3 regions of the Agrobacterium sp. K11 genome follow, and region 1 is predicted to be linked to each of the others. Evidence: riboswitches for the same ligand, from Rfam matches in the RefSeq annotation. Region 1 holds a riboswitch; each other region holds the start of a gene.

Region 1 (4,631 bases):
TGGCAATCTCGCCCACCGCCGCAGCGCCCGTGCAATCCACCACCCGATCGAACGGCTGCTCATCCACCGGAATACCCATATGAAACCGCACGCCCAAGCCGCAAAGCCGCGTATGCAGCGATTTGAGCGCAAGGCGCGGATCGAGATGCCCCTCGCCCGGGAAATAAAGCCCGGAGCGGAACCGCCCGGCAAGGTCAGGCTCCAGAGCGGCGATTTCACCCTCATCCACCCATCGGTACCCTGCGGTTCTGGATGCGAAACGCGAAAGCTCGGCTTTGTCGCGGGCGGGCGCGACGACCAGCGTGCCGTGTCTGATGACAAGGCCGGGGGTCGCCTCATCCCACCAGTCGAGAGCCGCCTGGCCGAGCATTAGTACCGCCTCGTCCGCACTTTCACGCTCGCACCAGGGCGCCAGCATTCCGCCCGCGTAAAAGGATGCGCCGCGCGAGGCTTCAGCATTGCGCTCCGAAACCTCCACGGTTGCACCGCGCCGCGCCAGTTCGAAGGCCGCCGTCAGACCGGCGACCCCCGTTCCCTTGACAAGGACACGCATGCTACTGGCCGTCTGCCGGGGTCGCGAGCGGCATGTAAAGCTCGCCACCTTCCTTGAAGCGCGCGGCCATGGCCTCCAGCCCTTCCTTCTGCGCCTCGGCGCGGATGTCGTGGGAAATCCGCATCGAGCAGAATTTCGGCCCGCACATCGAGCAGAAATGTGCGACCTTGTGCGCCTCCTTCGGCAGGGTCTCGTCATGGAAGGAGCGCGCCGTGTCCGGATCCAGCGACAGGTTGAACTGGTCTTCCCAACGGAACTCGAACCTTGCACGCGACAGCGCATCGTCCCGCACCTGTGCTGCCGGATGACCCTTGGCGAGATCGGCAGCGTGAGCCGCGATCTTGTAGGTGATGACACCGACCTTCACGTCGTTACGATCAGGCAGACCCAGATGTTCCTTCGGCGTGACATAGCAGAGCATCGCCGTGCCAAACCAGCCGATCATCGCTGCCCCGATGCCGGAAGTGATGTGGTCGTAACCGGGGGCGATATCGGTCGTTAGCGGCCCAAGCGTATAAAAGGGCGCCTCACCGCATGTCTTCAACTGCTTGTCCATGTTCTCCTTGATCTTGTGCATCGGCACATGGCCGGGGCCCTCAATCATGACCTGGCAATCCTTCGCCCATGCGATCTGTGTCAACTCACCGAGCGTCTCCAGCTCGGCAAATTGCGCGGCGTCGTTGGCGTCGGCAATCGAACCGGGCCGCAACCCGTCACCCAGCGAGAAGGAAACATCATAGGCACGGCAGATGTCGCAGATCTCGTCGAAATGCTCATAGAGGAAGCTTTCCTTGTGATGATGCAGACACCACTTGGCCATAATCGACCCGCCGCGTGAGACGATACCGGTGACACGGTTGACGGTAAGCGGAATGTAATGCAGCCGAACACCGGCATGGATGGTGAAATAATCCACGCCTTGCTCCGCCTGTTCGATCAACGTGTCGCGGAACACTTCCCAATTCAGGTCCTCGGCAATGCCGTTGACCTTCTCCAGCGCCTGATAAAGCGGCACTGTGCCGATCGGTACCGGCGAATTGCGGATGATCCATTCGCGGATATTGTGGATGTTGCGCCCGGTCGAAAGGTCCATGACGGTATCGGCACCCCAGCGGATCGCCCAGACCATCTTCTCCACCTCTTCGGCCATGGAGGAAGTGACGGCGGAATTGCCGATATTGGCGTTGATCTTGACCAGAAAATTACGGCCGATGATCATCGGCTCAAGCTCGGGGTGATTGATGTTGGCAGGGATGATGGCGCGACCCGATGCGACTTCCTGACGGACGAACTCCGGCGTCACATAATCGGGTATCTGCGCGCCAAAACTCTCGCCATCACGAGCCAGCTTCTCCTTCGCCGCTTCGCGCCCCAGATTTTCGCGGATGGCGATGAACTCCATTTCCGGCGTGATGATGCCTGCCCGCGCATAGGCAAGCTGCGTTACGGCTTTTCCTTCCGTGGCCCTCAGCGGCTGGTGGCGCACGGCGAATTCCGGCGTCAGGCGCTCGCCGGTGGCAAAGCCGTTATCCTCCGGTTTGACGTGCCGACCGTCGTAAGCCGCGACATCGCCGCGCGCTACAACCCAGTCGTGACGCAGGCGTGGCAGACCCTTTTCGATCAGAACGTTATGCAATGGATCGGTATAGGGGCCTGAGGAATCATAGACCGTGACCGGCGGTTCGCCCGCCGTCGGGTGGACGGCGATTTCGCGCATGGGCACGCGAATATGCGGATGCAAAATTCCGGTTTTGTGGATTTTCGTGGAGGCGGGATGCGGCCCGGTTGTGACGACAAGCGGGATATTCTTGGCAACGATATTCATCATGAGGCTCCAAAGTTTGACAGTGGAGACCCAGTTCGAGCCGGAATGATGGAAAATACCGACGCGTCGGCAGCGCAAGTTACACGCAATCCGACCTTCGGTCTTTGCACCGTCCCTACGCCAGTATGAACTGGATCAGGTTCAACGGGTCACTGCGCATAAAAGCAGAATCTCAGCCCCTTGACGGGACACCCCTGGTGAATGGACACAAGAGAAAACACCGCCCGACATTTGTCAAGGGTGCTGCTGATGGCTGGCAAAGGTGGACGAACAACAAAAGCGCCGTTAGTGGTAATTAACCTAACGGTTTAGGCGAATATTATCGTTTTCAAATTAACGATAAGCACAAACCATCCTGATGTTAAATTCATGGGAGATAAGTCGGAATGAATGCGACTATTCGTGAAATACTGGCAAAATTCGGCCAGCTTCCTACCCCCGTCGATACGATTGAAAACGAAGCAGATCTTTATGCGGCGGGTCTTTCTTCCTTTGCATCGGTGCAATTGATGCTGGGTATCGAGGAAGCTTTCGATATCGAATTCCCCGACAACCTCTTGAACCGCAAGTCCTTTGCCAGCATCAAGGCCATTGAAGACACCGTTAAGCTCATTCTGGATGGTAAAGAGGCAGCCTGATGAATGTGACCGTTGCGCCGCAGGATGAAACGCTGTCCGCGCGCGCAAGCCGCGTCGCAGCAATTGCCGCCAAACACGCGGACGAGGTGGACGTCACCGGTCGCTTCCCGGAGGAAGCCGTCCAGGCGCTGAGACAAGAGCGCCTTCTCGGCATTCAGGTCCCGTCCTCTCTTGGTGGCGAAGGCGCATCCATACAGCAAATCGCCGATATCTGCGCCCGGCTTGGCCAGGCCTGTTCGGCAACCGCGATGATTTTCGCCATGCACCACATCAAGGCATCGAGCCTTGTGGAACACGGCGAGACAAGCCCATGGCATGCGGGCTTCATGAGCCGCATTGCAAGCGAACAGCTTCTGCTCGCCTCGGCCACGACCGAAGGCGGAATCGGCGGCAATCTGCGCAATTCCATCTGCGCTATCGAGGTCGAAGGAGACATTTGCCGGCTGGAGAAGGACGCCACCGTCATTTCCTACGGCAGCAATGCGGATGCCATCCTCATCACCTCGCGCGCCCACAAGGATGCCGCCCCGGCCGATCAGGTGATGACCGTCTTCCTGAAAGATCAGTACAGGCTCGAGAAGACCCATGTCTGGGACACACTCGGCATGCGCGGCACCTGTTCGGACGGTTTCCTGTTCCGCGGCGAGGCACCGGCGGTGCAGATATTCCCAAAACCATTTGCGGAAATCGCTGCGCAATCCATGCTTGCAAGCTCGCATCTTCTGTGGAGCGCCGTTTGGTATGGCATCGCGTCGGATGCGGTGCTGCGCGCGCAATCCTTCGTCAGGACGGCTGCACGCAAGTCGCCCGGTGTCACACCGCCAGGCGCTATCCACATTGCCGAAATTTCCACGAAATTGCAGGTGGTCAAATCCAACGTCATTGCGGGCGTAAAGGCTTACGAAGACACCAAGAGCGACCCGGACAAGCTGATGTCCATGGCGTTCGCGGTTGCCATGAACAATGTGAAGATCTGTTCTTCGGAAACCATTCTAGAGATCATCGACCAAGCGATGCTGGTCTGCGGCATCATGGGTTACAAGAACGGTACGCCCTACAGCCTTGGCCGACACCTTCGCGACGCGCATTCCGCGCGCCTGATGATTTCCAACGACCGTATTCTCGGCAATTCCGCCAATCTCCTGCTGGTTCACAAGCAGGACACCAGCCTCTTGGGATAAGACCATGGATATGCAAACATCGTTTCTCGATCGACTGTTCGAAGAAGGCCTGCTGATTGAAACGGGTGTCGATGGTCTTTACGGACGCAGCGGCCAGTTCGAGGACGTCATTGCCGCATTCGAACGCCTGATCGACCGCACCGGCGGCCCGGACAGTGCAGAGGCGATCCGCTTCCCGCCCGGCATCAACCGCGCCTATTTCGAAAAGAGCGGTTACATGAAAAGCTTCCCGCAGCTTGCGGGCACGGTGCATTCCTTCTGCGGTTGCGAACTTGACCATGTCAGCCTTCTCAAATCCATGGATGAGGGCGGCGACTGGACAAAGGACCAGAAAGCAACCGATATCGTGCTGACGCCGGCCGCTTGCTACCCTCTTTATCCGACCATCGCCAAGCGCGGCGCATTGCCTTCCGGCGGCGGTCTCTACGACATCC
Region 2 (4,631 bases), 160 kb from region 1:
ATGTCCCGCCCGCCGATCAGGACGCGCCCGGAATCGGGCAATTCAAAACCAGCGATGAGATTGAGGAGCGTCGACTTGCCAGAACCGGATGCACCGACGACGGCAGTCATCTGGCCTTGCGGGAATATACAATCGAGATCGAAATCCTGCGTTCCGAGCCACAGTCTGACCTTGTCCAACCCCACGGCAAATTCGTCACCCGTCATATGCTCGCCCTTGCTGATTGGGATTGCCGTGAAACGCCGCCCGCGGCAAGCAGCAGGCAGACGACGCCAAGGATGAACGCGTATCCGGCGGCATCATTGGTGCGGTAGCTGCCCATATTGCTATAGACCAGCCATGGCAACGTGACGAAATTTTCCGATCCGAACAGGGCGACCGCCCCGAGATCACCGAGCGACAGAGCCATGGCAAAGGAAAACGCCATCAGCAGCGGCCGCCGCAGTACCGGCAGATCGGCGAACCGCAGCCGCGTCAGTCCCTGAAGCCCAAGGCTGGCGGAGAGCCGGGACGTGCGTAAAAAATGGCTGGTGAAGGCTGGCTCCAGCACCCGCATGGCAAGCGGCAACGCCATCAGCATGTTGATGAGCGCCACGAGAACGGGAGCATAAAAACTGACATCTCCAAAGGGCCGCAGCAACAGGAACCACCCGCTTCCCAGCACGACGGGCGGCACCAGCAGCACCAGCGATGACCCCGCCCCGAGCGTGGCGGACAAAAGGCGCAAGGGCTGAGCCGCGTGCCGTCTGGAGCCCACGGCCTGTCGCGCACCGATAATCGCAAAGCAGCAGAGCACGACGAGAGTTGCGGAGAGCGCAGCGATTGCAAGGCTGGTCGCCGCCGCACGCAGGAAGATCGGCGCTGACAAAAGACGCGGCAGATCGGCCCCCAAACCCGAGACGGTTATGGCAACAAGCGGCAGGCCGACCAGCAGAACCGCAAAAATGATTGCCGCTCCGTCCCACAGGCGCGCGCCAACGCGCTTGCCGTCGAAACGGCGAACAGGGCGGCCAAGCGAGGCAATTTCCGCCTCGGGCGATGGCAAAAAGGCAAGAAGGCCGAGCAGAACTGCTGTGACTGCAATCTGCAAAACCGAAAGCGCGATTGCCCTTTGCGGATCGAAATCAAACCGCAGCGCCTGATAGATTGCGACCTCAAGTGTCGTCGCCGCCGGTCCACCGCCCAGCAGAAGCACTAGCGTGAAGCTGGTGGCGCACAGCATGAAGACAAGCCCGGCAATACCGGGAACAAGCCGCGAGACGGCCGGCCACTCGATGAAGCGGAAAACCGAAACCGGCCCCATGCCAAGACTTGCCGCCATCCGCCAATATTCGCCCGGAATCCGCTCCAGCCCGGCCAGCATCAGCCGCACCGCAAGCGGCAGATTGAAAAACACATGGGCGATGAGAATGCCGGAAAGGCCGTAAATACTGAAGGGCTGCTCCGCACCGGCAAAAACAAGGGCAGTATTCAAAACACCCTGCCTGCCCCAGATCGTGATGATGCCGAAGGCGCCGACGATGACCGGCAGCCCCATCGGCACAGCCATCAACCTGATAATCCAAATCCGCCCCGGAAAATCCTGTCTGCGGGAGAGCGCAAGCGCCACCGGCAGGCCGAGAACAATGGAAAGAACAGTGGACAACGTTGCCTGATAGAGCGTGAAGCGCAGGATGCGCAGCGTGTAGGCATCCACGATTCCGGTGGCGGATGTGCCGGCATCGAAAGACAGGAGTGCTGATACAGCAAGCGCCATGAACAGGAAAACGGCGGCAAACGCCGCCGTTCCGCCAATGATCGACCATCTGTAGTCGCGACGCAGCATCATGCGCGGGCGTGCCTCTTGCTCAGTTCATGCTCATGGCCGCAAGCCATTCGTCGATCCAGGCCTTGCGGTTCTTCGCCACCTCTTCCGGGTCCATCAGGAAGGTCTTCTGCGGTACGACGAGTTTGGAAAATGCCTCGGGCAGGGGCGTGGACGTTGCCGCGACCGGCATCATCCAGTTGTTTTCCGGAATGGCATCCTGAAATCCTGATGTGAGCGTGAAAGCGAGGAACTGCTTCGCCAGTTCCTTGTGCGGCGCGTTTTTGAGAAGGCCGGAAACCTCGATCTGGATGTAATGCCCCTCGGAAAAACCCGCGGCCTGATAGCGATCCGTCTTTTCCGAGACCATGTGATAGGCAGGCGACGTGGTGTAGGAGAGCACCATCGGCACCTCACCCTTGGTGAAAAGGCCATAGGATTCCGACCAGCCCGGCGTGACGGTGAGAATGCGCTTCCGGAGCTTCGCCCAGGCTTCCGGTGCCTTGTCGCCGTAAACGGACTTCACCCAGAGCAGCAGGCCAAGCCCCGGCGTGGAGGTGCGCGGGTCCTGAATGGCGATTTTCTGTGAAGGATCGCCGTCCACCAGATCCTTCAGGCTCGTCGGCGGATTTTTTATCGTCTGCGTGTCATAGACAACGGCGAAATGACCGTAGTCGTAAGGGACGAAAATGTCGTCCTTGTAACCGCCCGGCACCTTGGCCGCCGATGCATCGATACCGCTGATATCGAAGAGGCCGGTCTGTTTCGCTTCCGCGACCAGATTGGTGTCGAGACCAACAACGACATCCGCCTTCGACGCCGCCCCTTCAAGCTTCAGGCGGTTGAGCAGCGCCACGCCATCCGCCACACCGACGAAATTGACCGTGCAATCGCACACTTTCTCGAAGGCCTCTTTCACCTTGGGGCCGGGACCCCATTCGGAAACGAAGCTTTCATAGGTGTAGACGGTCAGTTCCTGTCTGTCCTGAGCAGTGGCAAGACCGGGCAGAAACAACGAAACGGCAACGAGGGAATTCAGGAAAAGACGACGGCGCACGGGTATCTCCTCAAAAAACGAAAAGGGAAATAGCCGCTTGCCTTAAGCCGTCTAATCCCTCCGCCGGTATGAACCGGATCAGGTTCTTCGGGTTGGCAAGCCTCTCAGCCTTTTGCACGCAAGCACAAAAGACACCCCGTTAGATCAAGATGATGATGTAGTCCCGCTGTCTCTGATTGGCAAGATGGCTGCCGTCAGGCCTGCTGCACCATGTGCACCAGTTCCCAGACATGGCCGTCGGGATCCTGAAAACTACCGGCATACATGAAACCGTGATCCTGAACCGGTTTCCAGCTGCTGCCACCCGAGGCGAGCGCCGTTTCGATCATCCGGTCGATTTCCTCACGGCTTCCCGCTGTGAGACAGGTCAGGACCTCGGTGCTGCGTGTGGCGTCGGCGATATCGCCATTGATGAAATCGCGAAAACGCTCCTCCTGAAGAAGCATCACGAAGATGTTCTCCTCAACGATCATGCAGAGCGTGCGGTCATCCGAATATTCCGGATTGAAGGTGAAACCGAGAGCCGTGAAGAAGCTTCTCGATGTCTCGATATTCTTGACCGGCAGATTGACGAAGATCATGCGCATTTTCTGAACTCCTCCGAACCCGCACAGGAAACGGCAATTCCGCCTCCCTGTCAAAGGTGGATGAGACCTCAGTCAAGAAATCGCGACCAAGTCACCCTTCAATTTCCTCGCGCAGCATCTCCAACTCCAGCCATTCCTCTTCCATGGCTTCGAGCTTTTCGCGCAGCTTCGTCATTTCCTGCGCCAGCGTATTGAAGGTAGCCGGGTCCTTGGTGAACAGATTGGGATCGGCCATACGCTGCTCACGCTTGGCGATTTCGCCCTGCGCCTTCTCCATTTCCTTTGGAAGGTTTTCGAGCGCAAATTTTTGCTTGAAGGAAAGCTTGCCCTTGGCCTTTGAGGGGTCCTGCGACGCGGAGGCGGAAGGGGCGGTCTTTGCCTTTTCCTGCTTCTCCGCCTTGCGCTTTTCTTCTGCGGCACCCTTGCGTTGCGCCATCATGTCCGAGTAGCCGCCGGCATATTCGATCCAGCGTCCATCCGGCTGGTCCGGATTGGCGGGCGCGATTGTGGAGGTGACGGTACGGTCGAGGAAATCGCGGTCGTGGCTGACGAGAATGACCGTGCCGGAAAAGCCCGCAACGATTTCCTGCAACAGATCGAGCGTTTCGATATCGAGATCGTTGGTCGGCTCGTCAAGGATCAGCAGGTTGGTAGGCCGCGCCAGAATGCGCGCAAGAATAAGACGGGCGCGCTCACCACCGGAGAGGTTGCGGATGGGCGTGCGGGCCTGTTCCGGCTGGAACAGGAAGTCCTTCATGTAACCCGTCACATGTTTCAACTCGCCATTGACCAGCAAATTGTCGCCGCGACCGTCGGTGAGGTAATGAGCGAGCGTATCGTTTGGATTGAGATCTTCACGCTTCTGGTCAAGCGTCGCGATTTCCAGATTGGTGCCGAGCTTTACCGTGCCGCTATCGGGCTGAAGCTGGCCGGTCAGCATCTTCAAAAGCGTTGTCTTGCCGGCACCGTTCGGCCCGACGAGACCGATGCAATCACCGCGATGCACCCGTAGCGAAAACGGCGCGATGATCACGCGCTCGCCGTAAGACTTGGTGATTGCGTCTGCCTCGATGACCAGTTTGCCGGATTCCCGCACCTCCGCAGCCGTCGCCTGCACGCTCCCCTGCGGTCCCTTGTGGCCGCGATAGTCCGCACGCATTGCCTGAAGCTCGCCCACGCGGCG
Region 3 (4,631 bases), on a different contig from region 1:
TATCTGCCGATCGACATCACGCTATCGAACGGCATCGACGCCAAGCTGATGCACAATGCCTGGCCGACGCTCTGGGCAGAGGTCAACGCCAAGGCCGTTGAAAGCCGCGGCAAAACCGGCGAAGCGCTGTTCTTCATGCGCGCGGGCTTTACCGGTGTGCAAGCCCACTGCCCGCTGCTGTGGGGCGGTGACCAGTCCGTCGATTTCTCCCGCCATGACGGTCTCGTCACTGTCATATGCGGTGCGCTGTCCTCCGGTCTTCTCGGTAATGCCTATCACCATTCCGATATTGGCGGTTATACCAGCCTGTTCGGCAATGTCAGAACCCCGGAACTCATCATGCGCTGGACGGAGATGGCAGCCTTTACTCCTGTCATGCGAACCCATGAGGGCAATCGCCCGCGCGACAATCTCCAGATCGATCAGGACGAGACCGTTCTTGGCCATTTTGCCCGCATGACGGCAATCTATGTCGCACTCGCCCCCTATCTGAAATCGCTTTCCACTGAAGCGGCCGAAAACGGCCTGCCGGTACAGCGCCCGCTTTTCCTGCATCACGAGAACGACCGGCAGACCTATGCCATTCAGGACAGCTATCTCTACGGGGCCGACATGCTGGTCGCACCAGTGTGGAAGGCGGGGGAGACGCAGCGCACGCTTTACCTTCCGGGCGATGGGGAATGGATGCATCTTTGGAGTGGCGCGCGGTATTTTGGCGGGCACGAGATCACCGTGGAGGCTCCGATAGGCCAGCCGGCTGTGTTCTACCGCGCTGAAACGCGCTTTACTGCGTTATTTGAACGGCTTCGTAATATCGCTTGAAGCATCACCTTCCGGCCATTTCCAAAAAACGCCGCAGATATTGCGGCGTTCAACCGATGCTTTAACAGGCCTAGCTAGACGGCCATCAGCCCGTCAGGCGTGGTGATGTAATGGCTTTCTTGAACAGCACCGTCATCGCGTCGCTGATGCCCTGGGACGGGCTGACTTCGAAGTACAGACCCGGGGAAGCGCAGCTCTGCATGCGTGAGCCAATTTCCGCCTGAAAGGGCTTGATCCAGCTATTATACCAGTCATTCGTCGGCAGCGGCAGATAGGTGGTATAAAGCACCGCGATACGAAAACCCTTTTCCTTCAGTTTCGTACAGTCTTTGATGTCGATCGGCTCCTGACAGCGGCCTCCCGTCAGTTTTTTCGTACAGGAGGACGGCTTGTAACTGTCGCCCACCCCGTCTGAAACAAAGAAAATAACCTTATCCGGGTTCGCCGAGCTTGCGCCCGTGCCCGAACTGCCGACCTTATCTCCAATCTGGATCAGTGCCCGGTCGAAATCTGTTTGCTGGTCGTTGTTGTATCCCTGATAGGGGATTGACATCAGGTTGATTTCACCAGCTTTTTTCTTTGCTGCGTCCAGATCCGATGTCAGCGAAACGACCTCAAGCAGCTTGGTATCTTCCGCCCGTTCCCCGAAGGTATAGACGGCCATGCGATATTGATTGCTGCTTTTGCGCGTGGACTTTGCCGTGTCCATCAGGCTGGCGGTTGCCTTGGCAACCACGTCGATACGCGTCGTAACCCCGAGTTTCTTGGCCTTGAAGTAATAGCTGTTCGGGTCTGCCACGCCGTCCTTCACGATGTGGCAGGCAAAAGCGCATTTATCGCCAGTATTCGCAACCAGGGTGGCAACATCCGTGGGTGTCGCGCCCACTCCCATGGAGGGCGTATTATCAAGCAGAAGATAGAAATCGCTGAAGGTTTCCGTTTCGTATTTGGCCGTGGCCGTGCCGGCAACCGAAACGAAATCCTTCCCCAGAAGCCCTGAGAGGGTCGTGCTGACCGACGCCTTGAAGCTGACGGACGACTCGACCACATTGCCGTGCTTGATCACCGAAACATCGACCGAGGTAATGGTGTAGTCCGCGTCGCCGCGCTGATTGCCATCGAAGAATGCCCGGGCTTCTTCATTGCCGACGGGAATGACACCGTCCCCCGACATCTTCTTTGCCGCCTGAACACTTGCGGACATATCGGCGACTGCCGCCAGAGCCGCGGAATCCGCTGCCTGCTGCAGATCGGCTTTGACCGACATGCCGCGCGTAATATCGAGCGCCACACCGGCAGCCCCGCACAGAGGCACCATGAGCAGCGCGGTCAGAATGCCAAAATTTCCAGATTTCTCTCGCCAGAAGTTTTTCAAGTTCGCCCCCAACCAATCTGGGAGCTGAAGCTAATACAGCGGAATTGAAAAGCGGTTTCAATAAATAACTAATTTTTGATAAACTTAATATAATCAATAACTAATATGTTCGCGGCAAATTCGCCAATATTCTCGTTAACTTTCAAAGTTGACATTACTTCAAAACCCTCCTAGCAAAACAGTCTCTTCCGAGGGGAGCACCTGACGGTGCTGAGATGGCGATGAGCCGGACCCTTGAACCTGATCCGGGTCATGCCGGCGTAGGAACGGAAACTGTAGCGCGTTTGCGTTACTGCCCTTTCTCTTCTCCGCTTTGCCCGGATCTCCGTGATCGCCACAGCTGGAGACCGAACGATGATGATGAAACATCCTTCCCTTCGTATACGGTACGGCTGCGTCTGAGTCCCGGCCGATGCGTGCCTCCCATGCGCTGAAGGGCGTCGTTCTTATTCTGATTGTCTGGCAGCTGGGCATCTGGCTGTTTGCACCGCCCCGCTACATCCTGCCCTCGCCCGCCGATGTTGCCGCAGCACTCCTGCGCCAGCCAGCCTTCCTGTTCGGACAGGCCATGGTGACATCAGGTGAAATGGCTGTCGGGCTTGCGGCTGGCATTGCCGCCGGCATTCTCGTTGCCTTTACGATTGCCGCCGTCCCGCGTTTTGGCCGCCTCGTCTGGCCCATGGTTCTCGTGTTGCAGGCATTTCCGGTCTTCGTGCTGGCCCCTATTCTCGTACTCTGGTTCGGTTTCGGCATGGCCTCGAAAGTTGTCATGACGGCGATCATCATCTTTTTTCCCGTCGCTTCAGCCTTCACCGACGGCCTCAACCGCACGGATCGGACAATCCTCGATGCCGCCTCGCTGACGGAGGCGAGCCACTGGCAAATCCTCACCCGGCTGCGTGTGCCGCTGGCGCTTCCCGCACTCATTTCCGGGCTGAGGGTCGCAGCTCCGCTCGCCCCGCTCGGCGCGGTCATTGGCGAATGGGTGGGCGCCTCCGCCGGGCTCGGTTTTGTCATGATCCAGTCCAATGCCCGCATGCAGACCGACACAATGTTCGCCGCCATGACTATTCTCGCCGTCATGGCGGTGCTGCTGCGGCTTGTCGTCGACCGGGCAACGGCCAACCTCGCCCCCTGGGCCAAAGAAACAGACCACGTCATTCCTTTCAAATATTTGCGGAGACTTTCGGCACCATGAAACGAACTCTTCTTTCCCTCGTCGTCGCGGCAGCAAGCGTGTTTGCGCCCGTGCAATCGCAGGCGGCCGACAAGCTTACCGTGTTGCTGGAATGGTTCGTGAACCCGGACCACGCTCCGATGGTGATCGCCAAGGAACGCGGCCTGTTCGCAGATGCCGGGCTGGACGTTGAGCTGGTTCCGCCCGCAGACCCATCCGCCGTACCGCGTCTGGTCTCGGCAAAGCAGGCCGATATCGGTGTACACTATCAGCCGAACCTCTATCTCGACCACGATGCAGGGCTGCCGCTCGTCCGTTTCGGCACGCTGGTGGAAACCCCGCTGAACACCGTCACCGTTCTGGCCGACGGGCCGATCAAGAGCCTGAAGGACCTGAAAGGCAAGAAGGTCGGCTTCTCGGTTTCCGGTTTCGAGGATGCGATGCTGAAGCGCATGCTGGAGAAGGAGGGACTGACAAAGGACGATGTTGAACTGGTCAACGTCAATTTCTCACTCTCGCCATCCCTGATCGCCGGCAAGGTCGATGCCACGCTTGGCGGTTTCCGCAATTTCGAACTGACGCAGATGAAGCTTGAAGGCCACGAAGGCCGCTCGTTCTTCCCCGAGGAACATGGCGTGCCCGCCTATGACGAGCTCATATTCGTCACCCATCGAGATCTCGTGAAAGATAGCCGCCTGCCGCGTTTTCTCTCGGCCGTTGAGCAGGCGGCGATTTTCATCACCAACCACCCGCAAGAATCCTGGCAGCTTTTCATCAAGGCCTATCCGAACCTTGACGACGCGCTGAACAAACAGGCGTTTTTCGATACGCTGCCGCGTTTCGCCAAACGTCCAGCCGCACTCGATCGCGCCCGCTACACACGCTTCGGCACCTTCATGCAAGACATGCAACTGATCAAGCAGGCGCCGGCGGCGGAAGACATTGCCGTGGAGTTGCAATAACCATGGCAAACAGTTTTCCGACTGCGGCGAAGGCCGCAGAGATCCTCGAAAGGGTAAGGCAGACGCGCCCGCGCGTGCATTGCCTGATGAACACAGTGGTACAGAAATTCACCGCGGACGGCATTACCGTTGTCGGCGGCATACCCTCGATGACAACCTCACTCGAAGAAATCGGTGCTTTCGTCACGAAAGCCGATGCGGTGACGATCAATCTCGGCACGCTCGACGCCGACCGGCGAAAAGTCATTCGATTTGCCGTCGAGATCGCCCGCGCGGCTGGCAAGCCGTGGATTCT

Evidence for each region. A riboswitch is a leader RNA that binds a small molecule or an ion and turns the genes downstream of it on or off. The one in region 1 is predicted to bind thiamine pyrophosphate.
Region 2: another riboswitch for thiamine pyrophosphate. It lies ahead of thiB (thiamine ABC transporter substrate binding subunit); the one in region 1 lies ahead of thiC (phosphomethylpyrimidine synthase ThiC).
Region 3: another riboswitch for thiamine pyrophosphate. It lies ahead of AC5SEO_RS03145 (ABC transporter permease); the one in region 1 lies ahead of thiC (phosphomethylpyrimidine synthase ThiC).

What each region holds. Positions count from the first base shown of each region.
Region 1 is NZ_JCAHRB010000009.1:20,083-24,713, forward strand. Features, by position in the region: gene thiO (glycine oxidase ThiO) at 1-553, opposite strand, end outside; gene thiC (phosphomethylpyrimidine synthase ThiC) at 555-2,378, opposite strand; TPP riboswitch at 2,473-2,584, opposite strand; gene AC5SEO_RS16775 (acyl carrier protein) at 2,765-3,016, shown strand; gene AC5SEO_RS16780 (acyl-CoA dehydrogenase family protein) at 3,016-4,197, shown strand; gene AC5SEO_RS16785 (amino acid--[acyl-carrier-protein] ligase) at 4,202-4,631, shown strand, end outside.
Region 2 is NZ_JCAHRB010000009.1:179,886-184,516, forward strand. Features, by position in the region: gene AC5SEO_RS17480 (thiamine ABC transporter ATP-binding protein) at 1-206, opposite strand, end outside; gene thiP (thiamine/thiamine pyrophosphate ABC transporter permease ThiP) at 203-1,828, opposite strand; gene thiB (thiamine ABC transporter substrate binding subunit) at 1,848-2,861, opposite strand; TPP riboswitch at 2,900-3,010, opposite strand; gene AC5SEO_RS17495 (VOC family protein) at 3,056-3,448, opposite strand; gene AC5SEO_RS17500 (ABC-F family ATP-binding cassette domain-containing protein) at 3,540-4,631, opposite strand, start outside.
Region 3 is NZ_JCAHRB010000002.1:321,703-326,333, reverse strand. Features, by position in the region: gene AC5SEO_RS03155 (alpha-glucosidase) at 1-822, shown strand, start outside; gene AC5SEO_RS03150 (TadE/TadG family type IV pilus assembly protein) at 908-2,197, opposite strand; TPP riboswitch at 2,379-2,481, shown strand; gene AC5SEO_RS03145 (ABC transporter permease) at 2,610-3,395, shown strand; gene AC5SEO_RS03140 (ABC transporter substrate-binding protein) at 3,392-4,336, shown strand; gene AC5SEO_RS03135 (hydroxyethylthiazole kinase) at 4,339-4,631, shown strand, end outside.